Regions from separate parts of the Shewanella sp. HL-SH8 genome, predicted to be linked through region 4. Evidence: predicted binding sites of a transcription regulator. Region 4 holds the regulator's gene; each other region holds the start of a gene.
What was found. The regulator MetJ, encoded in region 4, represses methionine synthesis genes. The targets are predictions, from matches to a motif close to TAGACGTCTAGACGTCTA.

Region 1 (8,324 bases), 1.5 Mb from region 4:
CTTCAATTGCTACGCGTTTAGTCACAGATCGAGGTAATACAGACTCTTTGTAAGCTGCATCTTGCTTGTCAAACACATTGGTCGACGGCATAGACACTACGCGTACTTTGATGCCATCGACAGTTAATGCTGCAGCAGAATCAACCGCTAACTGCACTTCTGAACCGGTAGCAATTAAGATAACGTCCGCAGCGCCTTCACAATCAAGCAGCACATAACCACCTTTAGCGACATTGGCTAATTGCTCAGCGCTACGCGCTTGAGCCTTAAGACCTTGACGGCTAAAAATTAAAGACGTTGGCGATTTGCGAGTTTCAATTGCAGACTTCCAAGATACTGCTGTTTCAGCAGCATCACATGGACGCCATACAGTCATGTTAGGTGTCATACGTAAGTTAGCTAATTGCTCAACAGGTTGGTGAGTTGGGCCATCTTCACCTTGACCGATTGAGTCATGGGTATAAACGAAAATGTTCTGAATACCCATTAATGCAGACATACGTACCGCATTACGTGCGTATTCCATAAACATCATGAAAGTTGCGCCGTAATTGATGAAGCCGCCGTGTAATGAGGCGCCATTCATAATGCCACTCATACCAAACTCACGCACACCGTAATAAATGTAGTTACCGGCTGCATCGTCTTGAATACCTTTTGAACCTGACCATAGCGTAAGGTTTGAACCCGCTAAGTCTGCGCTACCACCAAGTAACTCAGGTAACATAGCACCAAAGAAACCAATTGCATTTTGTGATGCTTTACGACTTGCAATGCCTTCAGCTTTATCTTGGCATTCTTGAATAAATGCTTGTGCTTTTGCTTCAAAGTCTGCCGGTAAATCACCGTTTAAGACACGACGTTCAAACTCTGCCGCTAATGCTGGGTGAGCCACTTTGTATTCAGCAAATTTGTCATTCCATAATGACTCATTAGCCACACCTTTATGCTTAGCATCCCAACCAGCATAAACATCTGATGGAATGTCAAAAGGAGCATGTGGCCAGTTTAAGAATTCGCGAGCCGCTGCAATTTCTGCATCACCTAATGGTGCGCCGTGACAATCATGGCTACCCGATTTATTCGGTGAACCAAAACCAATAATTGTTTTACAACAGATCATTGTAGGCTTATCAGTTACAGACTTAGCTTGTTCAATTGCGGCGCGGATTGCATCAGGATTATGACCGTCAACATCAGCAATAACATGCCAACCGTATGCTTCAAAACGCTTAGGCGTATCGTCAGTAAACCAACCTTCAACGTGACCATCGATAGAAATACCGTTGTCATCCCAGAATGTAATTAGTTTACCTAAACCTAATGTGCCAGCTAATGAACAGGCTTCATGTGAAATGCCTTCCATTAAACAACCGTCGCCTAAGAAACAGTAAGTGAAGTGATCAACGATATCGTGGCCATCACGGTTAAACTGTGCCGCTAAGGTTTTCTCAGCAATCGCCATACCAACGGCATTACTGATACCTGCACCTAATGGACCCGTGGTGGTTTCAACACCAGGGGTATAACCATATTCAGGGTGACCAGGCGTTTTAGAGTGCAACTGACGGAAATTTTTAAGCTCTTCAATTGGAAGCTCATAACCCGAAAGATGTAATAGAGAGTAAATAAGCATTGAGCCATGGCCATTAGATAAAATAAAGCGGTCACGGTCAGCCCAGTTAGGGTTGGTTGGATTATGCTTTAGGAAATCATTCCATAATACTTCAGCAATATCTGCCATACCCATTGGTGCGCCTGGGTGTCCAGAATTGGCTTTTTGAACGGCATCCATACTTAACGCACGAATTGCGTTTGCGAGTTCTTTACGAGATGACATGCTCTCTCCTGCTTGTTTAATGAGGTCTAGCGGGCAATTGTGGAGACATATTTTCCCCTACTAGGCGGCGCGACGCAAATTAATATTTTTCGTGTGTATCAATTCAAACATCAGATTGGCTAATAAAGCGCAATAATTGCCATAAATTGGCTTAATATAGCAGCTTAAATAGTGGCATTAAGCTTCCATCAAAGCGGACATTATTGGTTCAGGTAATTTATTTATTGGGTTTATATTGTCTAATTATGTATACAGTTACGTTAAAACCTCACGTTCGAAATGTCACTTAAACCTTAAATTTCATCACGTTAATTACACAGAATAGCAAACAGCTTATCTTGCTGTTTAACATTTTCATGAAACATTGCACAATTCTACGCTTTAATTCGTATAGTGGGGTGTTATCAAAATCAATTTCGACTAGAATAGACGTCTAGACGTATATAAATTTATATTTTTTATCAGCAAACGATGAGATTTCCGACTATGGCAAAGCACTTGTTCACTTCTGAATCAGTTTCAGAAGGTCATCCAGATAAAATCGCCGATCAGATTTCTGATGCGGTATTAGACGCAATACTTGAGCAAGACCCAAAAGCTCGTGTTGCGTGTGAAACCTATGTCAAAACAGGCATGGTATTAGTGGGTGGCGAAGTGACCACTTCTGCTTGGGTTGATATCGAAGAAATTGCTCGTAAAACCGTGCGTGACATTGGTTATACTCATTCTGATATGGGTTTTGACGCTGATTCCTGTGCAGTTTTGAATGCAATTGGTAAGCAATCTCCTGATATTAACCAAGGTGTTGACCGAAGCGATCCTGCTGAGCAAGGTGCTGGCGACCAAGGATTAATGTTTGGTTATGCGAGTAACGAAACTGATGTGTTAATGCCTGCACCTATTACTTACGCGCACAAATTAGTTAAACGTCAATCAGAAGTGCGTAAAGATGGCACCTTACCTTGGTTACGCCCTGATGCAAAAAGCCAAATCACCTTTGCTTATAACGATGGCAAAATTGTCGGTATTGATGCAGTTGTGTTATCAACCCAACATAAAGAAGAAGTTAAACAGGCTGATTTAATTGAAGCTGTGATGGAAACCATCATCAAACCAGTATTGCCTTCACACTGGTTAACTAAAGATACTAAATACTTTATTAACCCTACTGGTCGTTTTGTTATTGGTGGTCCTGTTGGCGATTGTGGTTTAACCGGTCGTAAAATCATCGTAGATACCTATGGCGGCATGGCTCGTCATGGTGGCGGCGCTTTTTCGGGTAAAGATCCATCAAAAGTTGACCGTAGTGCGGCTTATGCTGCGCGTTATGTGGCTAAAAACATCGTCGCTGCTGGGTTAGCTGATCGCTGTGAGTTACAAGTGTCTTATGCCATTGGTGTTGCAGAGCCGACTTCAATTAGCATTGAAACATTTGGCACAGGTAAAGTATCAGAAGAGCTACTGATCAAGTTAGTGCGTCAACATTTCGAGTTACGTCCATATGGCTTAACTGCAATGTTAGATTTGGCTCGCCCTATCTACCAAAAGACTGCGGCTTATGGCCACTTTGGCCGCAGTGAGTTCCCATGGGAAGCAACTGATAAAGCTGAAATTTTACGTGCTGATGCAGGTTTATAATCAATACTGTTAGCCTAAATTAAAAAACCGCCATTAAGGCGGTTTTTTATTGTCTGCATTCCAAGAGCCGTTAAATCTACACGTCGCAAAAATGGAGCGCTAATGTAATCGGCAATCAGCAGTGATCAAAATGAGCGCTTTCGGCGCACATAAAACCGATTTGCTGCATGGTCATAATCGGTACAGTGATTGTGTTCACGACTTGAATATTGCTGCCTTGTACATCTATGGGATCAATTAGGCTAAATCCTACTTCATATTGATTTATCTTGCCACAATCTATCCAGCAATAATCCATCTCATGACATTCATTATCACAGCCATCACTTTCTTGATTATCACTTAACCCTAACCACTTAATGGCATAACGCGGTGTCGAGTGAACCGTGTTATTGGTGATTAATATTATCTCAGCGGCATGATATTTATATTGATGTTGCGCTAGCACAGCGACAACTAATTTGGCGTTATCGAATGCACTCAAACGCAATCCAAGATAAGGCGCAAACAACTCATCAAATTTAGGCGGTATATTCAGCATTTTTATCTCAATAAATCACTCGAACTAACAAGTAAAAATCACGCTGTTGAAAACTAAAGAAATCGACAACTTGCATATCGGCATATTGAGTATGGGCACTGAAGGAACGGCTATTATCTTCAGCAATATAGGCAACTAAATATCTAACCTTGCTGCTCACCGCCTCGGCAATATGATTAACTAAGTGAGCAAAAATGCCTTGGCCACGATACTGTTCAGCTATCCATATTGGTCCATATTGACAACTATTGGTTTGAGTAAGCGCTAATTTAACACCATCACGTTCAATGTCTAATTGCGGCAGCTTTTGAATTATTTTTTGGTACAGTGCTTGTTTAGCAAAGAAGTCCCATTTAGCAGCAATAACGTAACCGACAATCTGCTGGTTATCTAGCGCCAGCATGATCCAATGTTGATTGATTAATAAAGTCACTTGCGCAGCCGTTAAAGCCTGCCCTTGAAGACTGGGATCAAACTGGCCTAGCTCAGCATTAACATGGGTGCGTTCTAGCTCGACTAACTGCGAGACATCCGCGAGATTGGCTTTGCGATATAGAATCACTCTTTTTCCTGCGGCTTGTCGGATGGGGAATTTTCAGATTTAGGTGCTTCAGCTTTATCACTTTCAACTGACGGAGGCTTAGCTAAAGCAGTATCTTGTTTTTTAGCCCATTCGATGACTAATGCTACAGGATAGGGCGTCATCATTGTTAAACCTAGGCCAATAAGGCTCGCCACCATCAACATTCCCTGAGCACGCTGGCTAGATTCGGTAAAAATCAGTAAATAGCTGCCCGCAAATAACAGTAATGACCCTAAGTAATGAAGCCCTTTTAACCATTTAATCATATCGATTTCTCACTAATAGGCCGATGACGTGTTATCACTTTGACACAGTATCAAGTAGAATAGCTTCAATTGAAGCAATTTAGGCAAATACAGTAAACATGATAAAGCATTTTTTAGGCGCCGCAGCAGTTATTTTTTCATTAAGCGCATGCCAAAGTTATTCAGATATTGATAACACCACAACACTTGTTGGCCAGTGGCATATTGAATCCGTGCTGTCAGAACCAACTATTGATTACAGTCCTGCAAAATTAGTTTTTTCTGACAACGGTCAGTTAACAGGCAACACTAGTTGTAATCCATTTATGGGTCAATATTCACTTAAAAATGATTTGCTGACGCTTTCACCCGCGGGCTCAACCCGCAAAGCTTGTATCGAAGCACTCATGGTACAAGAACAAAGAGTGATGCAAGCACTACCTTTAGTTTATAGCGCCAAGCTTAATCAAAATAAGTTACGTTTAGTCAATAAAAGCGGCCAAACCATTATGGTGCTAAGCAAATTAAACAAATAGCTTAACCTTCCCAACTTGTGACTAAGTAAACTATTTACTACACTTCACACAGTGCTTTAAATTGAATTTATATTCACAAAAAATGGACTTTTCTTGACTCAAGATTCATTTCTATTCAAAATGTAGCGTTTTTTTGAATAACAACTATAAGAAGAAAATACAATATGCCAACCAATAAAAATCAGGATGATCTGGTCAGAACATTTAAAGCAATCTTAAAAGAAGAACGCTTTGGCAGCCAAAGTGAAATCGTTAATGCGCTTCAGGCTGAAGGATTTGGCAATATTAACCAATCTAAAGTATCGCGAATGCTGAGCAAATTTGGCGCAGTAAGAACCCGTAATGCCAAACAAGAAATGGTCTATTGCTTACCCGCTGAATTAGGCGTGCCTACAGCTGGCAGCCCGCTGAAGAACTTGGTACTTGATGTTGACCATAACCAAGCCATGATAGTGGTACGTACCAGCCCTGGAGCAGCCCAGTTAATTGCACGACTATTGGACTCAATAGGCAAACCTGAGGGTATTCTAGGCACTATTGCCGGTGACGATACTATCTTTATTAGCCCTTCAAGCATCAAAACAATTGATGATACGCTTGAAACGGTTAAGTCTCTGTTTAACTTCACTGAGTAACTGCTTAGTTATACTAAAAAGCAGCTGTTGGCTATCATTGAATCCCGAAATATCAATGCTTGCCACTAAATACCCAATAAAAAAGCAATGCTTTGGCATTGCTTTTTTATTGGGTATTTTTGTTAACAGCGACGGCTAATAATCATTATTAATGACAGCTGCTACTCATCTACCGTAGACATTACTCTTCTTCCCACTGGGTGAGAAAATCCAATGAAGGTGCAAAAAAAGATGACCCGGTTAATGCTTTAGTAAACAGCATTAAATGGTCATGGTTACCATGCCCATCACCATAAATCATGCTACGTAGCATTTGCTCAAAGTTATCAGGTGTCTTGCAGCTAGAGATAAACATCAGTCCCTGCTCTTTAACTGAGCCGTATGGCATACTTTGACGTAAAATTTCCATAGTATTGCCATCAGCATCTTTTAAATTAACCCGTTTGGTATGGCTGGTTAACGGCTTATCGGCAGATTCATATTCAATATCATCTTGTTTAGTCCGGCCGAAAATATCTTCTTGCTTCTTAACAGGCAAACGTTGCCACTTACTTAAGTTGTGAGCAAATTTCTGTACATGGATATAGCTACCTGACTTAAATTCAGGATCTTCCTCTGCCACCAAAGCCACCTGTTGACGATGACGACCTTTAGGATTTTCAGTACCATCAACAAAGCCAGTTAAATCTCGGCTATCCATAAAACGGAAACCGCGCTCCTCATCAATCAGCTCAACCAAGTCTTCAAACATTTGGTTAATTTCATTGGCTACCAGATGCAAAATATCGAAACGGTCACAACGAATATGAATAAATAAGTCATATTCGATAGCCGGCGCATCACGGTTACCCTCATTCATTGCAGGGAAAGGTTTTAACAGTGCGGGGCGGGCCTGTGGATAATATGTGTCCCAAAAATTAGCCCCAATACCAACAAAGCCATTAAAGGCACTATCAGCATATTGATCTGTTAGCTCATAGATATATTGCGCTACATTAGCAATCGAAGGACGCAGTTTATCTTCAACGCCGTCATTGGCATTAAACATCAAATAAATACTATGTAAATTACCTTCAGCACATATCCCTAATTGCTCGCGCGGCATAACCTGATTATCCATATTGAAACAAACCACCTAGATTGTTATCGGAAAGGAAGACTTAAACTGAACGATTTAATTCAGTGTTCAATCAATTGAAACTCTTATAATCATCATAAAATAATTTTTCAATAACACAAATCAAAAAATAACCAAGGGGTGCGTTGGTGCAAATAAATTAACTTTTTGCCCTGGCGATAACTGTAACATTTGGCTTTTTACTTCCAAACAATGCTCTTCAACTTTGACCCAATAATGACAAACCGTTCCTAAAAACCTTCTATCCACGATAGTGGCGACGCCATTATCATCAGCAACCAGTTCAACTTGTTGCGGTCTAAGCAATAAGTGCCCTTGATAATCTACAGGATAATTTATAGCCGCACTACTTTGGAGTAAACCAATTGGTGATGATACTTGCTGACTATTTGTTACCTTTATTGGTAAATAATTTCCAGCACCTAAAAACTCAGCAACATAACGGTCTGTAGGGTAAGCATAAAGGTCTTCAGCCAAACCGTGTTGAATAATAGCGCCCTGCTTAAATAAAGCTAATTTGTCAGCAAATACAAATGCTTCATCTTTACTATGGGTGACAAATACAGCACTGACATTACGTTGCTTCAAAATGCTTCTTATTTCAAGCATCATCTCATTACGTACTTGAGCATCTATGTTAGAAAAAGGTTCATCAAGCAAGAGTAACTGGGGTTCATAGGCCAGCGCGCGTGCAATGGATACACGTTGTTGCTGCCCGCCAGACAACTCATGGGGGTAACGTTGGCCTAAGCCGTTTAGCTTAACTAGTTCTAGCATTTCATCTAAACGCGCTTGACGCTCAATTTTATTCAAACCTTTGACGCCGAAAAGAATGTTATCGGCCACATTGAGGTGAGGAAACAAAGCATAATCTTGAAAAATCATTCCTACCCCGCGCAGCTCACTAGGTATAAATATTCCATCACCGGTAAGAGTATTGCCATTGATTTGAATTGTGCCCTGACTAATGGGCTGTAAGCCAGCAATAGCGCGAAGTAAGGTGGTTTTACCACAGCCACTGGGGCCAAGCAAAGCGACAATTTCGCCTTGTTGCAGGGTAAGATTGAGCCCGTTTAAAATCACCTGTCCTTGGTAATCACTGGAGACATTTTCGATGGTAAGAGTCGACATATTAGCGAGTATGCTCCAATGAACGGTTAAGATAAAT
Region 2 (8,324 bases), 1.9 Mb from region 4:
ATAATGGTTTGCCTGAAGCCTTGAAAGCTGAATTTTCTCATTTACGCAGTTCACAATTAATGCGGGCGAAAATAATTCGACATGAACTCGATTTATTGATTGATGAACCTACAGTGTTTGTCGGTCAGGCCGCTATTGATGCTTATCTTGAAATGCCTGAGGAAGGTTTTTATGTCCGTTCACCCAAGTCTTTTCTGGGGGCTACAGGACTGAGAGCTGAACAAGTGGCTTTGTTTGAAGATATTGTTACCTTGATGATGCAACACGTTAAACAACGTATAGATCAACAGTTAACTGCTAAAGGCTTAAATACGGCTACCCATGCCATGATTGGCCGCCCAGTTAACTTTCAAGGTATTGGCGGCGAACAAAGTAATCAACAAGCTGAGGCCATTTTAACCTTAGCGGCTAAAAGAGCCGGTTTTACCTCGGTGGGTTTTCTATTTGAGCCGCTTGCCGCTGGAATGGATTTTGAATCAACCCTTAACAAACCTGCCAATGTATTAGTTGTCGGCGTTGGTGGTGGTACTACAGATTGCTCGTTAGTAAAAATGGGCCCTGAATTAATGAGTAACATACAGCGAGATCAAGACTGTTTGGGGCACAGCGGACAGCGTATCGGCGGTAATGACCTTGATATTGCGCTTGCTATGCAAGGCTTTATGCCAAGTTTTGGCAGTGGCAGTGCTATGTTAGATGGTAAGCCTATACCTTCAAATTTATTTTGGAATGCCGTTGCCGTGAATGATATTAGCGCCCAGCGTGATTTCTATCATTTATCCAGCAAGAGATTAATCGAAACCTTGATCAATGGTGCCGAGCAACCTGAATTACTGCAGCGTTTATTGACCATTCAAAAAAATCAGATGAGTTTTCAGGTTGTGCGCCAAGCGGAGATCGCTAAAGTGGCGTTAACCGATTCACCCGTTCATAAAGCTGAATTGTCATTTGTGGAAAAACAGTTAACTATCGACGTCAGTGTCGAGCTATTTGAGCAAGCCATTGCGCCGTCACTGGATAAAGTCAGTCAATTAATGCGCCAGGCTATGAATAGTCTTGATGATCAGGGTAAGGCGTTAGAAAGCCCTGATATTGTTTATATTACTGGCGGTACGGCAAGAAGCCCTGCAATATACAAACAAATTGCTAAAGTGTATCCTCAAGCACAAGTGGTGGTGGGGGATCACTTTGGTTCTGTTACCGCAGGGTTAACTCGTATGGCGCAACAATATTTTAAGGAAGCTTAATGAATATTAACGTGAAATTAGTCGCTTTAGTCGCACTCAGTGGATTAATGATGAGCTGCAGTGACGATGTCGGTAAGGTCAGTTTAGGATTATTTACCACTAAAGATGTGATTATTGATGCAAAACATGACCCTAAAATACCAGGAGTGACTTGTCATATTAGTCGCATTAAAGCAGATTTAGATTTTGCCGACCCTTCAGATATGAGCATTAGTTGTCGTCAAACTGGACCTATTTCAGCAAATGATTTAGCAGACATAGATACCAGTAAAGGCGGTGAAGTGGTCTTTAAAGAGTCGTTAAGTATTTTATTTAAAAGCTTAAAAGTGAGACGTATTTTGGATAAAGAAAATCAAACTTTATTGTATTTATCTTATTCCACTAAAGAAACTAACGGCAGCCATAAGCATGCTTTATCAACTGTGCCGCTTTATGGAACGCAGGCATGGAATGCATTGAAGGTTGATAGTCAAAATTAGTGTCCACACTTATGTAGAATGACAAAATAGGCCGCACCAATATCAATATTTGTGCGGCCTATTTTATAAGCGTTTATTATCTCGAGCAGTGGTTACTTAGCGATAGCCTGATTGTAACGTTCAAAAGCACGTTCAAGATCGGCAATTAAATCCTCTGAGTCCTCCAAGCCGATATGTAAACGAATAAGTGGCTTACTGCTATCCCATTGGGTTGCAGATCTTATTTTATCAATACCGAAAACACCCAAAATTAAGCTTTCAAAGCCGCCCCACGAAAAGCCCATTTTAAAATGCTGCATGTTTTCGACAAAAGCGGTAATGCTTCTAAGATCGCCATCTTTTAAAACAAATGAAAATAAGCCATTCGCGCTGGTAAAGTCACGCTTAAAGAATTCATGACCTGGGCATGTTTCAAAAGCAGGATGTCTGACATGGTCAACCTCGGGACGCTTTGCTAACCAATTGGCGACTTCAAGTCCATTTTTATGGTGCTGGGCCATACGGACTCCTAGGGTACGTAACCCTCTGGCCGCTAAAAATACATCATCTGGCGAAGTTGTTTGTCCCATTAAATAGCTGTTTTCACGTAATTGTGGCCAGTGAACCTCGTTTGCCGTTGCGGTACCCATCATCACATCTGAATGACCGACAATGTATTTAGTCGCCGCTTGAATAGAGATATCCACACCCATTTCGAATGGTCTAGAATTAATCGGTGAAGCCCAAGTATTATCCAGCATCACAACGATATTATGTTCATGGGCGATGCGACTCAGCGTCGGCACATCTTGTACTTCCATGGTGATCGACCCTGGCGACTCAAGGAAGAGTACCTTAGTATTTGGGCGAATGAGATCACGTATGCCTGCACCAATCATAGGATCATAATAGCTCGTTTCGATGCCAAATCCGGCGAGCATTTTGTCGCATAAATCACGTGTGGGTTCATAGGCGGTGTCGACCATTAATAAGTGATCGCCACTTTTTAAAAATGATAATAGTGCCGCACTAATCGCTCCTGCACCGGATGGATATAACGCCGTGCCAAAGCCGCCTTCAAGTTCTGCAATGGCTTCTTGAAAGGCAAAATGGGTTGGCGTACCACGACGACCATAGAATAACTCGCCATTGGTCTTATTTTTAATGGCAAAACGCATGTCATCCATGGTGTCAAACACCACTGTAGATGCTCTAAATACCGGCGGATTAATAATGCCTTTAGTGTATTTTTTATCTCGACCTAAACTGACTATTTGGGTTGCTTGTTTACCGTGTTTATTCATTATTAATTCATCCACTAAAAACCTATTTAGCCATCCTAACATCTATACGGCTAAATGAAAGAGGCGAGAGATAGATAATATCGGCTACATAGGCAAAATGGCTTATGTCGTTTCCACTATGGGTAATGTTAAACAAAACTCAACGCCACTTTGATGTATCTCATCCGCTTGAAGTGTCGTTTTGTTAATGTCATCTTCTATTACACAGCTGACATTGCTCGCTTTAATGGTGCCATGGTGAAAATCAGTTACTAATCTTGCAATATACAAGCCTAAACCAAGATGGGGTTTGTTGGTGGGAATTTGTGGCCTTATTGACACCATAGATTCAAAAATCTGCTCGCTCATGTTTTCAGGTAATTTTGGTCCGATATTAGTTATTTTTAGAATCGCCTGTTTATGATATTGATTTAAGCTGACACTAATAGCACTATCTGGCTGGCTAAATTCAATGGCATTACTAATGAGTTTATCCATTAATTGGGCAATGTATTCTGGAACGCCATTACACAACATAAGTTTATCTTCAATAAATACGTTAAAACGCTGCTCTGGGTAGGTCATCTGATAACCTTGCATACAGCCACCGATAACCTTTTTTAAGGGAAATGTGCTGCGTTCAGCATGTGATAAGCTGGCTTCGAGATTAGTTGCCTCAGTTAAGTTATTTAAAATCAGATGTAATCGATTGACACCATCCTGCGCCCTATTGACATATTTTTGACTTGCTTGATCTAGGTTTTGATTGCTGAGGTGCTCTAAAGAGCTTCGAACAACTGCAACAGGGGTACGAAGTTCATGTGATAGCCGCGATGACATGTTTTCTAAATAGTGAGTATATTGACCGAGTCTGCCGACAATATTGGCAAAGCTTCGTGATAAATCACCTATTTCATCTCGATTTCTTGACGGAGTGATTTGATTTCTGACACGTCCCTGGCTGTCTATAGCTAATTCCGCCTGATCTCGTAAGCGGCGAATACGACTAGAGATGCTCGATGCAAAAATGAATAATGCTAATGTACCCATGCTCATAATCGTAAGAATAACGTTAAATAGCTTTTCCAGTGCCCGATTACGCAAGCTACGGATACCGTGAGTAGTTTCTTCGGCTATAACAGCCCCCATCACCTTGTCATCAATCCAAATAGGGCTCGCAGCCGCTAATACGACCGCTTTACTGTCTGGGGTTAATCGCCAGGTTGAAGCCTGTTTACCTACTAGGGCATTTTCAATATGGCTACCACTTAATTCAGTTGAGTCCTGTAATGAATCGATAAAGTCCTGTGGCGGTCTAGTGAGAATTTTATAATATAAGGGTAATAAGTATTGTTTATGGAAGTGTGCCCAAGAGCTTTCAGTCTGGGCGTCATCTAAATCAGCATCCCAGGTATTACTTGATGTGCGAATATCACCTGAACGCGCTAACACTCTGCCATGATTATCGACCACCCAAATGCGTGAGCTGTTGTGGCCCATACCTTTAACAATACTTTCTATTTCAGGCGAAGGCACCAGAACTGTGCCTAATTCTGCTACCGAGTTGGTGGCTGAAGTGCCGACAATATTAATTAAATTGCGCGTCTCATTGTCATCCACATTATGAATAGCGAATCCGAGTTTACTGCCAATCATGTCTAACGGAATACGAAACTCAATATTGTATCCATTAGGGGTTTTCTGCCATTGGCCTTGAATACGATTCTCAGGGATGACCGGCATTGATTGTGTTGGATCTTGAGGTAACTGATAAGCGCTTAACCAGCCATCCTTGGTATTGGCAATGACATAGCGCCTAAATAAATTATCGGGCGCAAGCGTAGCAATCACTAAGTGATCGTTCCTGTCGACCCTTAAGCTATTTTTACTGCGATAAATAACTTGGGAGTCATTAACCTCAAAAAAGCCATAAAGATAACCAGCATATTTACCCACCATATGGGTAAAGTTAAGGTCTATGTCTTGTTGTGCATTTTTTTGATAAACAATGTGTTCTTTTCCATAATATAACTTACGGTGACTGTACAATTGCCAGTCTTCTAACTTTCCGTCAAGTTGAATTGGGCCCGATAATGGATAAGCATACAAGTCGCGGCCCTTTTGGACTTGGGTTAAAAAGCTGGCTTGATTATCAAACAGTTTAGGGCGTTCATGAAGTGCTGTTGCCAACGCTTGAGTGGTACCTTCTAAGGTTTTCTCTTGTCCATGGCGCAAGTACTTTTCCATTTCCCATACATATTCATACCCAAGCCAAGGTAGGCAGAGTAAAAATAGTGACAGTATAATCACTTTAGCCCTTAGGCCTAATGGCAAATACATATTGAACATCTTCCTTACAAGCTGTCCCAGCGATAACCCATACCATATACAGTATCGATACAGTCAAATTCACTGTCTATGGCTAAAAACTTCTTTCTGATCCGCTTTACATGGGACGTAATGGTGCTGTCATCGACATAAATTTTCGCTTCTTGCATTAAATCCTGACGGCTGCGGACATGTCCTGGGTGTTTAGCCATGGCGTGTACCATCCAAAACTCGGTAACGGTCAATTCAATCGGCTGTAACTTCCAAGTGACCTGTATGCGATTGCCGTCAATTTGCAAGTGATTGCGTGTCATTAGATTATCTTCAATCGGGCTTGAACCGATTAATTCTGAACGGCGAAATAATGCGGCAATACGCGCCAATAAATGCGGGAAACTGACATCCTTGGTTAGATAGTCATCAGCGCCTAACCTTAGACCACAAACAGTATCAAAATCGCCACTTCGTGCGGTAAGAAAGATAATCGGCAAGCTACTCGACATGGCGCGTAAGGATTGGCATAGAGTAAAGCCGCCATCAATTTCACCTCCAAGGCCAATATCAATGATGGCTAAATCGGGCAGGCGAGCATTGAAGGCTAACATAGCCGTTGGACGGTTAGGGTAGGCTTGTACACTGTAGCCTTGTTGCTGTAGCACTTCTTTGTAGTTGTCGCGGATAGCGGCTTCATCTTCAACAATCGCGATGCGTTTCATTAATCAGCTAATTCCATAATCTGTTTATTGTTGTGACTATACAGCAATTTATAACGGGTTAAAGGCTTCCAAATCAATTGCCATTTTGTTGCCACAATTGAACATAAGATTGCCATTTTTAAACCCATAAATAGCCATTTCTGTGTTGTTTAATAGTTTCATCGAGTCGAGGACTCATGTCGAACAACTCATTTATCAATATTAAAAACAGGAATGTCATTATGAAAAAGCAACTAGTCGCTATCGCCGTTATCTCATCAGTACTGTTTAGTAACATAAGCTATGGCGCTCAAAGCAACACAATACCAGAACGTGAAAATACTGAAGAACTTGTTGGCTTAAGCTCAGGCATTATATTGGGTGCCGTGGTTGGTGGACCCATTGGTGCTTTTATTGGCGCATTAACAGGCTCATTAATTGGTAAGTCTGTCGGTGATGATTCTGAGATTGAAGCACAACAATCTTTATTATCGCAGCAGCAATATGAAATTAATGAGACTAGCCAAAAAATTGCACAAATGAACCAACAACAACAGTCCTTAGAAGAGGTGAAATCAGAGCTTGCTCGACTTCAAGCGCATCAAAAGCAAACCTTAGCTGAATTAGGTGTGGGAATGAATGTGCAATTTAAAACCGGTTCAAGCCTCATTGAACCTTTGTTTAAGCAACAGTTAGATAATGTGGCTTACATGATGGCATCAATGCCTGAGCTGAATGTTGATTTAATGGGCTTTGCCGATCGCCGTGGGAATGATGATTTTAATCAGGCGTTATCAGAGCAGCGCTTAATTGAAGTGACCAACTACATTGTGGCGCAAGGAATTGATAAGTCACGTTTACAAGGTCAGGCCTATGGTGCCAGCGCGCCAATGCATCCAGATCAGAATTTTGAAAATGATTTTTTCGATCGCCGAGTAACATTAACGCTTATTCCAGAAAGTGCGCAATTAGCCGCCAATTAATTTAACCGTTTGTTCCACTTTATGGACTTAGTTAGCGGCATGAATACCATGCCGCGAAGGAGATGTTATGTTTGTAAAATTGCCCTTTTGGTTGTATTTAGTCAGTGTATGTTATTTCAGCTTTCCCTATTTGAGCCTAGCATCACAAGATACATACTCGAATCGAACTATCACAAATGAGGCTGATGAAATCACTCAAGGTCTGATTAGCTACCAGATTAATAGTCAGCATAAACAGATATTTGCCCTAGATACTCAAGTTGAAATGACAGTGTCAGGATTAGTGAATAGGGTGACGGTGAAGCAGATATTTAATAATGTTGAAGACAGCTGGATTCATGCTAAGTATGTATTTCCTTTACCTGAAAATTCAGCGGTTGATGGGATGAGTTTACTGATTGGCGACCGGATAATTGAAGGTGTTATTAAACCAAAGCAACAGGCTAAACAACAATTTGAGCAGGCTAAAAAACAAGGCAAGCAGGCGAGTTTAGTCAGTCAGCAACGCACCAATGTGTTTACCACTCAATTGGCTAATATTGGTCCGTTACAGCAAGTAACCGTTGAAATTACTTATCTGCAAACAATCAGTTATCAGGATGGTTTGTTTAGTCTGCGCTTTCCGTTAGTGGTTGCGCCGCGTTATCGACCGGATTTTCAACGCAGTACATTTTCTGAAACTAAAGAGCTAATATCGCCCATGCTTGAACCTCTAAATGTGCAGCGTAATACTGAGGGACAAAATGCATCAGCAAGCCATAAGGTATCGATAGATATCGATATAGATGGTGGTTTTGATATTACCGAATTAAATAGTCCTTATCACGATATACAACAACATCAAAATGGACGAAAAACCAATGTAAGCTTGCAGGGCAAAGTGCCGTTAGACCGTGACTTTGTCCTACAATGGCAAACAAGTGTTGGTGATGAAGTGGCTGCCACGGTTTTTTTTCAAACGGGTAAAACCTATCAAGATAAAGCTAATGCTGACGTCAATCTTGACCAGCCAAAAGATATTTATGCGATGGCTATGTTATTTCCGCCCACATTGACTTTAAAAGCTCAGCAGCAAATTAGTCGAGAATTAATCCTTGTTATAGATACCTCTGGTTCAATGGCTGGGGAGTCAATCATTCAAGCCAAGCAGGCGTTGAATATTGCCTTAACAGGACTTAAACCAACCGACAGTTTCAATATTATCGAATTTAATTCTGATGTCAGTGCATTATTCAGTGATGCAAAACCAGCGAATAGTTTGTATTTAGAACAAGCAAAGCGATTCATTGGTTCTTTAAATGCAGATGGTGGCACCGAAATGGCACCAGCA
Region 3 (8,324 bases), 340 kb from region 4:
TACAGTTCAATATCGTCATGGTTGACTGTATTAGCAGGGAATAAACCTATTACCGCTTTAGCCGTTAGCCACTTTTCACTGATGATGGTTTCAAGCATGGCTTTACCATCAACAAATAATTTACGCGCTTCTTCACCGACGACTTTATCCTCTAAAATATCTGGATAGCGGCCGTGAAGTTCCCAGCTTCTAAAGAATGGTGTCCAATCGATACGCTCGACTAAATCTTCCAGTGGATAATCATCAAACACTTGACGGCCTAAAACATTGGGCGTGAATGGAGTGTAGTTTTCCCAATCATGTTTACAGCGATTTTCGCGGGCAACCTCAATTGGCACAATGGTTTTACGTTTAGTTTGCGATAAACGTTTTTCACGCATGACATCATATTCGGCATATTCTGCATCAATAGTCGCCTGGCGTGTTTCATTGTTAATCAGCTTAGAAACCATAGGCACTGCGCGCGAGGCATCGGCAATATAAATGGCGCCGTGCGGATAATGTGGCGCAATTTTTACCGCCGTGTGAATTTTAGAACATGTCGCTCCGCCAATAATGGCTGGAATGGTCAGGCCTTCACGGTGGAAGGTTTTGACGTTATGTACCATTTCATCAAGGCTTGGGGTAATTAAGCCTGACATGCCAATGATATCGATATTATGCTCTTTCACCGCTTCAAGAATTTTATCAACCGATACCATCACGCCCAAGTCAACCACTTCATAACCGTTACAAGCCAAGACAACGCCAACAATATTTTTACCAATATCATGCACATCACCTTTAACCGTCACCATTAAGATACGGCCGTTTGATTGGCCTTCAACTTTTTCTAGTTCAATATACGGGTTTAAAAAAGCAACTGCTTTTTTCATCACTCGAGCGGATTTAACCACTTGTGGCAAGAACATTTTACCTGCACCAAATAAGTCGCCGACCACATTCATGCCGTCCATCAGCGGCCCTTCAATAACATCAAGTGGACGTGCTGCTTGAAGCCTTGCTGCTTCGGTGTCTTCATCAATAAATTCGGTGATACCTTTGACTAAGGCATGCGATAAACGTTTTTCGACTGGCCAACTGCGCCATGCTAAATCTTCTTTTTTAGCCACTTGAGTGCCGTCGCCACGGTACTTTTCAGCCACATCTAATAACTGTTCTGTGTTGGTTGAATCTGCAACCGGGCAGGGCAGGTTCTGAACCACGTTTTCGACCTTTTCTTTTAAATCGGCATCAATGTCATCATAAATGGCTAGTTGGCCAGCGTTAACAATGCCCATGTCCATACCCGCTTGGATCGCATGGTATAAGAACACCGCATGAATGGCTTCGCGCACTGGGTTGTTGCCACGGAATGAAAATGACACGTTTGACACGCCGCCAGAAATCATCGCATAGGGTAAGGTGGCTTTAATGTCTTTAATTGATTCGATAAAATCGACCGCATAATTGTCGTGCTCATCAATACCGGTAGCAATGGCAAAAATGTTCGGGTCAAAAATAATGTCTTCAGGGGGAAAGCCGACCACATCAACTAATAAGCGATAGGCACGGGTACAAATTTGAGTTTTACGTTCGCGCGTATCAGCCTGGCCATCTTCATCAAAGGCCATCACAATCGCTGCAGCGCCGTAGCGTTTGACTAGAGTGGCTTGTTTGATAAAGGCTTCTTCGCCTTCTTTCATCGAAATTGAGTTAACAATTGACTTGCCTTGAACACACTTAAGGCCGGCTTCAATCACTTCCCATTTTGATGAGTCGATCATAATCGGTACGCGGGAAATATCGGGCTCTGAAGCGATTAAGTTTAAGAACTTTTTCATCGACTCGGCACCGTCTAGCATGCCTTCATCCATGTTGACGCCGATTATTTGTGCGCCATTTTCAACCTGTTCGCGCACCACATCTAACGCTTCTTCAAATTTTTCTTCTTTAATGAGGCGTAAGAATTTAGCTGAGCCGGTGACGTTGGCTCGTTCGCCGACGTTAACAAAGAGTGAGTTACCATCAATGGTTAATGGCTCAAGCCCTGACAAACGACAAGCTACCGGAATTTCAGGTATCTGGCGTGGCTCGTGATTTATTACCGATTCTCGTATTGTTTGGATATGAGCGGGTGTGCTGCCACAACATCCGCCTACAATATTCAGCATGCCTTCACGGGCCCAATCACTAATGACTTCAGCCATCTCCTCTGGAGTTTCATCGTAACCGCCAAACTCGTTCGGCAAACCGGCGTTAGGGTGAGCAGACACAAAACATTCAGCAATACGGGATAACTCTTCAACATAAGGGCGCAGTTCTTTTGGGCCTAATGCACAGTTAAGACCGATAGATAATGGCTTGATATGACGCAGTGAATTGTAAAAACCTTCAGTGGTTTGGCCGGTCAATGTGCGACCAGATGCATCGGTAATTGTGCCTGAAATCATTACTGGCAAGCGATCGCCAAGTTGATCAAATACTTTCTCAATGGCAAATAAGGCGGCTTTGGCGTTTAAGGTATCAAAGATGGTTTCAACCATAATGATGTCGGCGCCGCCTTCAATTAAGGCTGTGGTTGACTCAACATAAACATCAACTAACTCATCAAAGCTAACGTTACGAAAGCTAGGGTCGTTTACATCTGGGCTGATTGAGCAGGTGCGATTGGTTGGACCAAGCACACCCGCTACATAGCGGGCATAACCCGTTTGCGCGGCCACTTCATCGGCTGCTTCGCGAGCAACCCGGGCACCTTCTAAATTAATTTCAGCCGATAGCGACTGCATATCGTAGTCAGCCATAGCAATGGTGGTAGCGTTAAAGGTGTTGGTTTCAATAATGTCAGCACCGGCTAGCAGATACTTAGTATGAATATCTTTAATGATTTGACGTTGGCTAAGGACCAACATGTCATTGTTGCCTTTGACGTCGCAATGCCAGTCTTTAAATCTGTCACCACGGTAATCTTCTTCTTCCAACTTGTAGTCTTGGATCATGGTACCCATAGCACCATCGAGAATGACAATTCGCTCTTTTAGCGTGTTTGTCAGTTGTTCAAGCACTTGACTGTAGGAAGTTGACTTGGTCATAACGGATTACCTTTTTAATGCAGTGGCACGTTAACTTAATCGTGACATATTTATCTAACTAGCTATTTTATTGAGAGTTAATGGGTAAATAATGAATAGCTGGCTCTCAATAAACAGAATTTTGTTTGGACATTTATACGTATAGACGTCCATAATACGCGAGTTGTTATCTTCAGGGCAAGGCAGAAAACCATGAAACATCTTCAATTGGTATTCCTGCGCCATGGTCACTGCCTTGGCGGTGAGATCCTGCGCGGTAAAACAGATGTAGCCTTGTCTGAGCAAGGTCAAATACAAATGCAACAAGCTTTTAATAGCTTAGCGCTATGCCCTGCTATTGTGTATTCATCCCCGTTGAGGCGTTGCGCTGTGTTTAGTGACCTTATCGCAAAACAACACCAGTTGCCCATAACCCTATTAGACAGTTTACAAGAAATTGATTTTGGCCAATGGGATGGTCAAACCTGGCAGGCATTATATAAGCTACATCAAGCGCAATTAGATGCATACTGGGCAAACCCTTGGCTGCATGACAACACGCCACCAGGAGGTGAGCACTTAGTTGATTTTAGTGCCCGAGTGAAGCAGGTATTAGTGAAAATTATTAGTCAGATGCTGAATTCGATTGACGGTGATGTTCAGGATGAGCCTTTTGCCACTGCAAAATTGACCAATGAAACTCTTGCAAGTGAATTACCCAATCAAGCACTTGTTGTGACCCATGGCGGGGTAATGCGTTGCATTATTGCACAACTGTTAGGTGCTGAAGGGCAGGCTGGTGTGTTTACGCAATTACAATTACCCTATGCCGCGTTGATGACAGTTGATGTATTTATTGATGCAGATGACTTACAAATGGCCACACAAGGCAGCTTATGTTTTGAAAAGATCAGTTTTAGATTGAACTGGCCATCATTAACCACCAAAATAGAGCCGTTTTAATATAGTGTTGAGTATTGGGAATCGGGTAAGCCCGAACTGTCCCCGCAACTGTGATTGTTTGTCCTGCATATTTATGTCTGTGGCCAGCAAAAGTCAGATACCAGCTTGTCACTATTCATTTTTACGCCTGAGCGGGATACTCAGCGGAGCGTGTATGTTTGATCTTGTTCGTGCTTCCCCTATCAGCCATCAAGTTAACTTCGGCTTGTTTATGCTTGGCTTACTTAATCGTAAATCAAGCCATTGTCGAGGGCGTGATTTGTGAATTCCCAAAGTGTTGAAGCGCTAATGGCCGCTAATTCATCAGCATCGATACCTGCTTTAGTGGTTAATCAGCTGAGTTGGCGACATGATGATACTCAAATTTTAGCTGATATTAGTTTTAGCCTTACAGCCAATAAAATGCTTGGAATTATTGGCCCAAATGGTGCGGGTAAATCGAGTTTACTGCGCTGTTTATATCGCTACATTACCCCAAGTCGCGGAACAATATCCTTATTTGGTCAAGATATTAGTCAATTTCATGGAAAAGCTTTTGCCACTCAAGTTGCCGTAGTCCAACAAGATACTCCGCAGTTTTTTGATATGAATACCAGTCAATTAATTGCAATGGGTTTAACACCGCATAAAGGTATGTTTGATGGCTATACCGCCGAAGATAATCAGCTTATTAATGATGCCATCAATAAAGTGGGGTTAACTGATAAAGCGTTTTTGCAATATGGCCAATTATCGGGTGGTGAAAAACAACGAGCTTTGATTGCTCGAGCGATAGTGCAGCGTCCGCAATTACTGATTTTAGATGAGCCAACTAATCATTTAGATATTCGTTATCAAATTCAAATTTTAGAATTAGTGAAAAGTTTAGGTATTACGGTCATTGCCTCTATTCATGATTTAAACCTGGCAAGTGCAATGTGCGACCACCTTTTACTACTCAATAAGGGCCTGCTGGTAGCACAGGGCTGTCCAACAGAGGTACTAACAGAAGCGCAAATCGGCGGCGTGTTTGAAGTGTGCTGCGAAGTTAAAAAACATCCGCAACATACTAAACCACTGATCAATTATTTTTATGGTTATGTGCCCAAGAAACAGGTGAAAGTGCTTGCTGATAATGGATTAACCTCAAGTGAGTGCGAGGTTCAATCATGAGCCCAGTTAAAGAGCACCGTCGCTACCAATTTTTTCTGCTTATATTGGCTATATTGGCAGCAATGAGCCCGATTGCTGCGGCCAGCTTTGGTGCCGCCAGTATCAACTTTACCGATGTGTTATCGGCGATCATTCAACGACGGCCTTGGCAAGATGACTTGGTCTTTCATCCCGCAAGCATTACTGAACGGATTGTATTTGAACTGCGTTTTCCGCGTATTATGCTGGCTTTTGTTGCTGGAGCTGGCTTGGCCTTAGCGGGCAGCGTATTGCAAACAGTTACCCGCAATCCATTAGCCGACCCGTATTTGTTTGGCATTAGTTCTGGTGCATCATTTGGCGCTGTGGTGGTCTTTAGCCTGCTATCAAGCGGCTTATTTGCGCAGGCTGATTTACTTGCGCTTTCTTCTGGGCAACTCGCTTGGTGGAGTTGGCAAAATTTACTCCTGCCTATAGGCGCATTTGCGGGCGCAAGTTTGTCAGTACTGCTGGTGTTGAGTTTGTCTGGTTTAGGACGCAGTAGCCAAATTGAGCGGATGTTGTTATCAGGTGTGGCTACATCATTTTTATTTGGTTCCTTAACGAGTCTAGTGCTGTATTTTTCAAGCCCGCAAGCCACTGCCTCAGTGCTGTTTTGGACATTAGGCAGCTTTGCTAAAGCTAGTTGGGCTGGCGTGGTATTACCCAGTGTCATTGTGGCCAGTAGTTTAGTCATTATTTTAGTATTTAAACGTCAAATTGTTGCGCTGCAAGCCGGTGATGAAACCGCGCATACCCTAGGGGTTAATGTCGCCAAACTGCGTTTAAATATGTTGTTATTGTGCTCGTTGATCACCGCCATTTTAGTCGCAAGTTGTGGTGGCATTGGATTTGTTGGTTTGATGATCCCCCATTGTGTGCGTTTACTATTTCCAGGACGCCAGCCTATGGTAGTAACGGCCATTATAGGCGGGCTGTTTATGGTTTGGATTGATGTTGTCGCTCGTTGTATTTTAGGCAATCAAGAGTTACCAGTAGGTATTATTACCGCAGCCATTGGCAGTGTATTTTTCTTATTTATTCTACGGCACAGGCGCTAATAGCTGAGTTAATAATAGCTTGAGTGTTAATGACGTTTTTTGATTTGTCAGTGATTACCCTGACGAGGAGTGGTTATGTTTACCGTTGTGCCGGTTACTCATCAGTTTGATGCTATGATCCAACATAAGATTGATAAAAAAACTAAACCTCAGGGATCCCTAGGCTTACTGGAAGTATTAGTTAAGCAAATCGCTCAAATACAGTTTTCATGTGATCCTACAGCCACAAAATTACATATTAACCAGCCAGGTTTATTGGTGTTTGCCGGCGACCACGGTATTGCTAAGTACGGCGTGTCTATTGCCCCAAGTGAAGTCACCAGCCAAATGGTGGCTAATTTTGTTCATGGTGGCGCCGCAGTTAACGTTTTTTGTCGGCAAATGGGCTTTAATCTAGAAGTTATAGATGCTGGTGTACTCGCTCCTTTGGGGTTAGATGGGATAACTGAATATCGATTAGGTAATGGTACCGAGGCGATTCATCTGGCACCAGCCATGAGTATTGAGCAAGTCACACAAGGTTTTGAGGCTGCTAGTGAAGTGGTTGAACGACACGTATTGTCCGGTTGTAATGTCATCGCCCTTGGTGAAATGGGCATAGGTAATACCTCATCCGCAGCGGCAATGATGGCGGTGTTACTTGATATAGATGTTGAGCAATGCGTCGGGCGCGGTACAGGTATTGATGACAAGACCTATGCATTGAAAAAATCACTTATCAGTCAGGCATTAATATTACATCGTTCAAGTTTAACTTCTCCCCTGCATATTTTAGCGTGTTTGGGCGGATTTGAAATTGTGCAAATGACTGGGGCTATCTTGGCGGCGGCTGAGCGAAAAATATTAGTGCTAATTGATGGGTTTATCTCTACCGCTGCGGCATTAGTCGCTGTAAGATTACACCCTGCGGCTCGAGACTATTTAGTGTTTGCTCATCAATCAGAAGAACAAGGGCATAAATTAATGCTAGCGCATTTAAATGCTAAGCCTATTTTGTCCCTAGGATTACGTTTAGGGGAAGGAACGGGGGCGGCGTTGGCACTACCCATAGTACAAGCAGCAATCAATTTTTATAATGACATGGCCAGTTTCGAAGATGCTGGTGTTGATAATGTAGTTTAAGGAAAGTATGGCTAATCTATACCGTGGTTTAAGACAATTAAATCTATTTTTTGTGGCATTAAGTTTTTTTACTCGTCTTCCTATCCCATCATGGGTGGTAATTGATGCTGAAAAGCTCAATAAATCTAGCCGATTTTTTGGTGTAGTAGGCTTGGTGATTGGCTTAATCAGCGCTTTGGTATTTTGGCTAGTTCAACTTATTTTACCGGCCAGTATAGCGGTATTAATGGCCATGGTAGTCGGTGTTATTGCCACTGGTGGCTTCCATGAAGATGGCTTAGCAGACACTGCTGATGGTTTTGGTGGTGGTTGGAGTGTTGAAGAAAAACTACTGATAATGAAAGATTCCCGTTTGGGAAGTTATGGTGCGCTAGCTATTGGTTTAGCGTTATTATTGAAATGGCAGTTATTAGTGGAGCTAGCATTATATAGCCCAATGGCGGCAATTAGTGGTTTTATTGTGGCGCACACATTGAGCAGAGTGGTTGCCGCTAGCTTAATATTTAGTGAAAAATATGTCCGAGATGACAGTGGCAAATCTAAACCTTTAGCGCAGCATCAGTCGTTGAACGATTTATTCATTCTGTTAGCCAGCGGTATTTTTGTATTGTTGTGGCTCAATGGTTTTGCTGCTTTTGCTTTGTTTATTATTCTTTGGGGTGTACGTTTTTTATTAGGCAGTTTATTTAGAAGCCAAATAGGCGGATACACGGGTGATACCTTAGGTGCCGCGCAACAAGTTAGCGAAATTGTGTGCTACTTGGTTATTTTGGCGGTTGGTTTAAGTTAGTGATCCATTTAGTGCTCGGTGGAGCCAGAAGCGGTAAAAGTGGCTTTGCAGAACAGCATGTGGCCAACATTGTTAAGGCATTCCCGCAACATATGGATGTTATTTACATTGCGACTGCTACCGCTGGTGATGACGAGATGAACGCAAGAATATCGCGTCATCAGC
Region 4 (8,324 bases):
AAAGCTTTTACGATACAATTCTGCATCGGCACTGACCAAAGCCACTAGCCCCAAGTCGCATTGTGCCTGCAATTGCGTAATACCAAACTCAGCAGTTTGGGACACTAATAAAGACTGCACTTGCTTTTGCCTTTCTAATGTAAAGGCTAATTCATACTTATGTTGCGCCAATGACCAATAAGCCAATGGGGTTAAGCCCGCTTCGGTCAGTAATGTTAACAAAGGATCTATCGCTGCGGCGGCTTTAAAACTAAATAACACCACTTCATTTAAACTGGTTACCACAGGTGCACTAGCTGACGAACTATGGGGGGCAATCAATGTAAAATCAGTGTGAGAGGCATAGCTTGAGCGTACGGCTAAACTCACTTCGGTATTGAACAAAGGCTGTAATGTACGTGAATGCAATACTGGAGAGCCCAGTCTAGCTAATCGATCGGCTTCAGCCAAAGACATGCTTTTTAGCAGTTTGGCATCATTAATTTTATTCGGGTCAGCATTAAATACCCCTTCAACATCGGTCCAAATCGTTACCCGATCAATATCAGCCAAACTGGCAATTAATGTCGCGCTAAAATCAGAACCATTTCGCCCAAGCAATAGTGTTTCACCCTGACTATTAGCACAAATAAACCCTGTAATGACTAAACGCTCATTAGGATGAGCCGCTAATAAAGCCTGCACTTTGGCTCGCGACTCTTCTACCCGAATATTAGGCACAGCACCTTCGTCAGCGACAAGTATTGAACAGGCGTCTACATGGGATGACGCTACACCAGATTCACGTAATAACGCCGCCATTAATCTTGCCGACCAACGTTCACCAAAACTCACCACATGGCTAATTTGATATTCATTGCGCTGTTCAAGTGATAATAAGCTAATCAATTGTGACTTGTCGGTCGACAAGCGCTCACGTAAATCACGTGCTTGCTCATTAGATAATAATTGTTCGATTAAGGTTTGCTGATAGCCGATTAATACTTGTAGCTCTTCTTGCCATAGCTGACCGGTTTCACGCAAATTGAGCAGCTTATATAAAAAGTTGGTACTTTTACCTGCCGCTGAAACAACAATTAAGTCATCGCTGTGACCATGGGTCAGTAAAATGTGGGCGACTCGGCGATAACAATCCGCATCTGCAAGACTTGAACCACCAAATTTATGTAAATGACCACGCGCCATGTATTACTCCTTAAACGACAACTACAGCGCTGCGACTGCAGCTAATGCGGCTTTAATATCTGCCACTAAATCTTCACCATCTTCAATACCAACAGATAGTCTCAATAATGTATCTTTAACGCCAGCCTCAAAACGGGCTTGGGCATCCATTGCTCTATGGGTCATAGTCGCAGGAACGGCTATTAAACTTTCCACTCCGCCTAAACTTTCAGCAACACTGAACAAGGTTAACGCATCTAAGAATGCTACAACCTCTGCTTCGCCACCTTTTAGCTCGAAACTGAGCATAGCGCCAAAGCCTTTTTGCTGTTTTTTCGCAATTTCATGTCCAGGATGATCCGTTAATCCTGGATAATACACTTTTGCCACCACAGGGCTTTGACATAGCGCATCAACTATCTGTTTGGCATTGGCTTGATGTTCACGAATTCGCACTGCTAAAGTACGAATACCACGCAGAGTAAGGTAACTGTCAAACGCTGATCCCGTTAAGCCTAAGGTGTTTGACCACCAATGCAGTAACTCGCCGATGTCTGGATCTTTAGCTACAACAGCGCCGCCAACCACATCACTGTGACCATTGATATATTTGGTCGTGGAATGGATAACGATATCAGCCCCTAAATTTAAAGGCTGCTGCAAAATAGGTGATAAAAAGGTGTTATCCACGGTAACCAATGCGCCAACTTCTTTTGCTGCAGTAGCAATGGCGGCAATGTCGACCACACGCAGTAATGGATTAGACGGCGTTTCTAACCACACCATTTTGGGTTTTTTGGCAATGGCTTCTGCTAATGCTGCCGCGTTGGTTTGATCAACGATGGCCAATTTAAACTGACCTTTTTTGGCCAGGTTAGTAAATAAACGGTAACTACCTCCATAGCAATCATGTGGCACAACCAATAAATCGTCTGGGCCTAATAAATAGGTCACTAGCGTAATGGCAGCCATGCCAGTACAGGTTATCACTCCGGTAGCCCCTTGCTCTAATTTGGCTAAGGCTTCGCCTAAAATACAACGTGTTGGATTGCCTGAACGGCTGTAATCAAACTCACGCGGATTTTTATGGCCATCAAAAGAATAATTGGTCGATAAATAAATTGGCGGGACAACTGCACCATGTTGTGTGTCACTTTCAATCCCCTGTCGGACTGCGACAGTAGCATTGCTATGTTGTTTACAAGACTTGGTCATGATTGATTCCTAACATTACGAACACACAAAGAGATGTCTAGATGGCTAAATTTACCTAACTGAGCAGCTCAGGTCAACAAAAATAGACGTTTAGACGTCTAAACATAAAGAAATCTATTTGCAATGTGCACTAAAACACAGCAATAATTTGACTAGAAACTTTAAGGGTTTAAAATCTGCACCGTATTTAAAGTAAAGGGTGAGTTAATGACTGAGTGGAATGGCGACTATATTAGCCCATATGCCGAACACGGCAAGAAGAATGAACAAGTAAAAAAAATCACAGTTTCAATTCCGTTAAAAGTATTGAAAGTACTGACCGATGAGCGCACTCGTCGCCAGGTAAATAATTTACGTCACGCGACAAATAGTGAATTACTTTGCGAAGCTTTTTTACATGCTTACACGGGTCAACCATTGCCCGATGATCATGACTTATCAAAAGATGAGCCTGACAGCATTCCGCGTGAAGCGAAAGCATTGATGGACCAAATGGGTATTGAATGGGAAGATTTAGAGTAATTAATCACTTTTAAGTCATTTCACATCTGCTATTCATTCCATCAAGATGAATATCCTGCTTAGTCAGGGTAGTTATCTTGATGGAATTTTGTTTTTAGACACGATCAAACAATTGATATCAATCAATATACAAATACTTGTGTTGAAAAACGTTAGTTACTAAGAGTCATTGCATGCCATTCATTGATCCCACCACGTTATTACTCGCCTCAGTTATTATTTTTTGTGGCGCATTAACCCAAAGCTTAATCGGTTTCGGTTTAGCCGTAGTCGCCAGTCCCTTACTGTATATTATCGACCCACAGTTAGTGCCCGTTCCAGTGATTGTGATGGGGTTTGCAATTTCACTAATGACCTTATTCAGAGAGCGTAGCCATTTAGAATTTAATGGATTGCAATATGCGTTACTTGGCAGAGTTCCGGGTGGTTTTTTGGGCGCAAGCTTACTATTGCTCGCCCCTCAACCAATATTAGGACTAGCCATTGCTGCTATTGTATTTACAGCGGTTTTATTAAGTATTTTTAAATTATCCGCACCTGTGAATCGGATAACCTTATTTATTGCGGGTATTGTCTCAGGTATTTTTGGCAACATTGCCGCCATTGGTGGACCGCCAATGGCTATTTTGCTGGCCGGAAAAGATGCCAGCCAATTTAGGGCGGCACTATCAGCCTTTTTTATCTTCAGCTCGATGATCGCACTCGCTATTTTAGCTATAGTCGGTTTGGTTGAAGTAAAACACCTTTGGTTATCCTTGTTACTGCTACCATCCGTCATTGCAGGGTACATCATTGCAGGACGAATTGTTGGGCGAGTCGATAAAGATAAAACCCGCAAAGCAACGTTAATTTTGTGTACGCTGAGTGCATTACTGTTAACGATAAAGTCATTAGGTAGCCTTTAAAAGCCTTTGTTAACATAGCTTAAATCACATAGTGAGTCCTTCACAGCACCAATCATTAACTTCATGAGTGATTGGGTCAACAAACTGCAAACGCTGCGCTAATAACTGTAAAGGTTTGTCAAAATCATCTTCGCCTTTAGCCTGCAGTGTGGGATAAAAGCGGTCATGTAATAAAGGCATGCCTAAACTCTGCATGTGTACCCGTAATTGGTGGGTTTTACCGGTAACGGGTTCCAGTTCAAAAAGTCCTAGGTTATTGTTAATTTTGAGTAATGTAATCTCAGAATGACTATTACTAGGCCCGTCAACAATCTGCATGGTAAAACTAGGTATTCCACGTTCTAGCCGATTCTTAATGGTCCAATGATATGGCAACATCATCTGATTTAAGGCGAAGTCTTGTGGTAACTCGGCCACTGCTTGATAGGTTTTTTTAATTTTATCATCGAGAAAAAGTTGATGATAAGCATGTCGAGTCTCAGGATTTACCGTCATCAACATCACGCCAGCGGTGTCTTTATCAAGCCGATGAGCTGGGGCTATTGTGTCTATTCCAGTGCGAATACGTAAACGGTGTACTAAGCATTCATTCACATAATTACCACCAGGGGTAACCGGTAAAAAATGCGGTTTATAGACAATGATTTTATGGGAATCTTGATAAAGAATTTGCTCGGTAAAAGGCACTTTTTTTTCAACTGCAACTTCACGATAATAATAAACCCGTTTGGTTGCGGCATATTCACTTTGGCAATCAATTAATTGGCCATCTTGCCAATGTACTTTGCCCTCTTTAATCCGTTGATCCCACGCTGAGGGTGATATTTGTGGAAACTTATCAATTAAAAAAGCCAACACTGTTGGATAAACTGTAGAGGATTCACTCGTGCGAGGTAAGACAACATAGGATGGCTGCGCCGCGATAGCGCCAGTAACTAAAAGTGACTCGTGAGTAGATTTCGACATAAAATTATCAGGGTACCGAATAGATACCCTTATATTATCAGGTTATACATCAACATGGGATTTTAGTAATTGCAGGACAAAGTCCATGGTTTTGTGACAATTGGGCTGATCTACCAAACGTAACTTATCACGACTATACATGGGCAAAACCTCTAACCAACGCTGGCTTACCCAAGTGGCGTCTTCTAAATGAATTTGTGAATACAAACCAAGTAAATCAGGGTTAACTTCATAAAACTGTTCAAGCGCTGCACTGATAATTTCAAACTTACCCACTATCGGCTCATGGCGCCAATTCTGACAAGGTAGAGTCCGTGCTATCCATACGCCATTGTGCTGTTTAGCTGCCGATAATACTTTTAAGCGTTGCTTACCTTCTAACACAATACTCAGCGACTTATCTTCTAGTTGGTGAAAGTCGATAATTTCACACTCGGTAATACTGCGATAACAGGGCAGTTCACTTTTAGCCTTTAGCGCTGCCATGGCTAAACCGTATTCACCTTTAAGCACTGATGCCACCAGCGCCAATTCAGCAGGAAAAGCAACCCTAAACTCGAGCCGGCCATTTGGCAACAACACCGCATCTTGTATCAGTAAAGCCATTTCACGTGTTTGCATTTTCGCCTCCAACACCATCAAGGTGAAGCACCAAAAAAGCGAGCATCAATAAGATGCTGCTCCATATCAGTGTAGTCAACGATGAAAAAACCAACAGTAAATTAAGATAAATTAATGCTAATGTACGACTGAAAATGCAACTTACTTTGTTCCACAATACCAGTAATTTACCAAGCCTCAAGATGATCCATTACGGTACCATTGGCCACAATAGTTGCTAACTCATCAGCTAACTTTTGGCTCTGTTTAATACTTGTTTGCCAATAATCAATCCGAGATTGGGTATCAAGATGCTTAAAATCTTCACGATCTGGAATTTTGCCATAGGGTAGCGAGGCAATAAATTCAGCCGATGGCGCCAGAATGAGCGCGTTGTGATAATTACTGCGGGCCTTACGCCATATCAGTGACTTATCAAACCAACCTGGGCTCATATGCGGGTAAAAATGTGGATATAAGGTTAAGCCACTTTCTTTGGGTAGGGGTAAATCAAAATGATAATCGGTAATGCCACCATCGTAATACTTACCTTTTGGCAGACCATCAATGTCGCGCACTGGATCAAGTAATAATGGAATTGAACCGGTGGCGAGCAGTGCCTGGCGAATATTATTTTCAGTCAGTGCCATTTGCTTGGTTGGTAGGTCTTTTAAGCGCCCAAACGGAGATGCGGCATCTTTATGGCTCAGTAAAATACGTTCAAAATGCCATGCAATACTTTTACGGTTAACGCTATTACTGGCCGCAGCTAAGGCCAAACCAATGGCAATGCCCACCTTAGACTGGCTGCTATTCACATGACGGGCTCGACAGGCAATAATATGATCCCGAAATATCGGGTTAGCAATAATATCCGTCCCCGCTTTATCGCCTAAAATACCATCAACCACACCCTGCACTTGTTGAGTGACTTGCTCTCTGGTGGGCACATCGTCATAACGCTGAGTGATATAAAAATGTTCTAATCGCTCATAGGCTGCTAAAGGGTTGTCTTGTCCTAAACATGCTAAACGCCATGCACCGGAAGAGGCTCCCAGCATATATAACGGATCTTGACGGTCCTTAAAAAACTCACCAAAAATATACTTGTCTAACCCTGCAATACCAATCCACTTAGGACCACCTGAAGCCGCTAATAGCTGGGTAAACATACCTTGCTGTAAACCTTGCGCTTCTATCTGTTTAAAAGCCGTTTCACCTGCAATAAGCCGTAATGCTGACAAATGTTGATCCTCTAATACTTGAAGAGTTAAAACAGTGATATTATTGCCATACTATGACACTTTCACTGCTGAATTATTCATTGGAACTCTTATGATTGTTGACACTTTAGCAAATCGCCATCTATATACAAAACTGCATCCACGTTTAGCCTTGGCATTAGCACACTTAGCTGAAACAGATTTTACCGCCAAAGCTGTTGGTAACTATGAACTAGACGGTAAAAACCTGTTTGTTATCGTCAATGATTATGAAACCAAACCAAGAGAAATTGAGCCATTTGAAGTACATCAGCAATATATTGATGTCCAATATGTGGTCAGTGGTGCAGAAGAGTTTGGTTATTTACCGTTAGCGGATCAAACACCGTCTAAGCCGTATTATGACAAACATGATTATGCCGAGTTTGACTTCGAATCAAATAAACAAGATGCGGCATTTATTGCCTTAAAAACCGGTATGTTTGCTATTTTCTTTCCTGGTGATATGCACATGCCAGGCACGTTTGCTACGCCGCAAAAAGTCCGTAAAGTGGTTATCAAGGTACGTATTTAACTGCCTATCTTGAACTTCAATCGTGTCACAGGAAAATGGAATAGCAGACATTGAGTGAATGTTATTGCACGTGTCATTGACCGCGACTTTGACCATAAAGTCGCCGAAAGTTTAAAAGTCGCCTACGGCTTAGTTCAATAACTCTGCTTTAATCAACTGCAGTAAAAAGGTTTCTCTTTCTATCGATAAGCCTTTCTTGTCACTGCTAGCAATAGTTTCCAGATTATGGGAAATCGCGGTATCAATATCAATCCACACCGGGGTCATACCATTACTGATCTCGTGTGCTTCAAACTGGGTGTCACCCAATTCATCTTCAATTTGACATACATAACAGTAAGACAGCATCTTGACCGATTCAAAACCGTTACGTCGCCATGGACGGTATTCTTGATACAAACCAAATGGAATGATGTCACCAGTGACATTAGCACCGGTTTCTTCCCGCAGCTCACGCACTAAACCTTGCACTATGTCCTCACCCGCATCGACCCCGCCGCCCGGCAGTGAATAGTCATGATAACGCTGGGTGTACAACATCAAAATATGGTTGCCACGAAGCACAATGGCACGGGCAGCCAAACGTGTCAGCATAGTGGACGAATTATTATCAATAAATGCTGCCGGCGTTTCAGGATGATAACGAGTGGTTAAATGACGCATCTTAGGGCCTGCTGAAAAAAAACGCATCATACGTTGCAAGGTGTTTTGGTTCAAGAAAGCGCTCGAAAAATACTTTAAACAAGGTAATCAAAGGTAAGCGTTCAACAAAGCTGATTAATAGAATCTTCAAAGATAAATCACCATAAGTTTAGGCTTGTAACTGATCACCAAACTGCTAATATAACAAAACGAGATTAGATATAACAAAAAGAAATATACAGTTTCACCTAATAATACCAAGCAGAGTTGATCTAAATGAATAATAACCACGACCTGAGCCAAATATACCTAGATGCCAATGCGACAACCCCTGTGCTACCTCAAGCCGCCCAAGCTGCACTGTCGGCCATGGAGCTGCTGTTTGGTAACCCAAGTTCAAGCCACATCACCGGCCTTCGCGCCAAAGATTTAATGGAACAGACCCGCAACAAAGCGAAGCAAATATTAGGTTCTGAAAATGGCAAAATCATTTTCACCAGCGGCGCAACCGAA

Region 1: metK (methionine adenosyltransferase) is a predicted target of MetJ. The motif match lies at 2,267-2,284, and genes of this name have one in related genera.
Region 2: ACRWQN_RS09540 (cystathionine beta-lyase) is a predicted target of MetJ. The motif match lies at 3,045-3,062, and genes of this name have one in related genera.
Region 3: metH (methionine synthase) is a predicted target of MetJ. The motif match lies at 3,209-3,226, and genes of this name have one in related genera.

The regions. Positions count from the first base shown of each region.
Region 1 is NZ_CP195039.1:1,261,631-1,269,954, reverse strand. It holds gene tkt (transketolase) at 1-1,840, opposite strand, end outside; gene metK (methionine adenosyltransferase) at 2,327-3,478, shown strand; gene ACRWQN_RS05690 (hypothetical protein) at 3,594-4,019, opposite strand; gene ACRWQN_RS05685 (GNAT family N-acetyltransferase) at 4,027-4,581, opposite strand; gene ACRWQN_RS05680 (hypothetical protein) at 4,578-4,868, opposite strand; gene ACRWQN_RS05675 (META domain-containing protein) at 4,967-5,383, shown strand; gene argR (transcriptional regulator ArgR) at 5,548-6,018, shown strand; gene ACRWQN_RS05665 (Dyp-type peroxidase) at 6,200-7,138, opposite strand; gene ACRWQN_RS05660 (ABC transporter ATP-binding protein) at 7,259-8,287, opposite strand; gene ACRWQN_RS05655 (ABC transporter permease) at 8,289-8,324, opposite strand, start outside.
Region 2 is NZ_CP195039.1:2,152,761-2,161,084, forward strand. It holds gene yegD (molecular chaperone) at 1-1,247, shown strand, start outside; gene ACRWQN_RS09535 (CreA family protein) at 1,247-1,726, shown strand; gene ACRWQN_RS09540 (cystathionine beta-lyase) at 1,819-3,009, opposite strand; gene pdsS (proteobacterial dedicated sortase system histidine kinase) at 3,112-5,337, opposite strand; gene pdsR (proteobacterial dedicated sortase system response regulator) at 5,343-6,032, opposite strand; gene pdsO (sortase-associated OmpA-like protein PdsO) at 6,254-6,994, shown strand; gene ACRWQN_RS09560 (marine proteobacterial sortase target protein) at 7,062-8,324, shown strand, end outside.
Region 3 is NZ_CP195039.1:3,736,565-3,744,888, reverse strand. It holds gene metH (methionine synthase) at 1-3,074, opposite strand, end outside; gene ACRWQN_RS16555 (histidine phosphatase family protein) at 3,267-4,016, shown strand; cobalamin riboswitch at 4,009-4,139, shown strand; gene ACRWQN_RS16550 (ABC transporter ATP-binding protein) at 4,305-5,168, shown strand; gene ACRWQN_RS16545 (FecCD family ABC transporter permease) at 5,165-6,247, shown strand; gene cobT (nicotinate-nucleotide--dimethylbenzimidazole phosphoribosyltransferase) at 6,323-7,369, shown strand; gene ACRWQN_RS16535 (adenosylcobinamide-GDP ribazoletransferase) at 7,377-8,159, shown strand; gene cobU (bifunctional adenosylcobinamide kinase/adenosylcobinamide-phosphate guanylyltransferase) at 8,159-8,324, shown strand, end outside.
Region 4 is NZ_CP195039.1:4,073,490-4,081,813, forward strand. It holds gene ACRWQN_RS18080 (bifunctional aspartate kinase/homoserine dehydrogenase II) at 1-1,185, opposite strand, end outside; gene metB (cystathionine gamma-synthase) at 1,207-2,379, opposite strand; gene metJ (met regulon transcriptional regulator MetJ) at 2,587-2,901, shown strand; gene ACRWQN_RS18095 (TSUP family transporter) at 3,075-3,806, shown strand; gene ACRWQN_RS18100 (pseudouridine synthase) at 3,831-4,772, opposite strand; gene ACRWQN_RS18105 (LON peptidase substrate-binding domain-containing protein) at 4,815-5,393, opposite strand; gene ACRWQN_RS18110 (alpha/beta hydrolase) at 5,561-6,616, opposite strand; gene ACRWQN_RS18115 (YhcH/YjgK/YiaL family protein) at 6,708-7,169, shown strand; gene ACRWQN_RS18120 (NUDIX hydrolase) at 7,299-7,832, opposite strand; gene ACRWQN_RS18125 (aminotransferase class V-fold PLP-dependent enzyme) at 8,088-8,324, shown strand, end outside.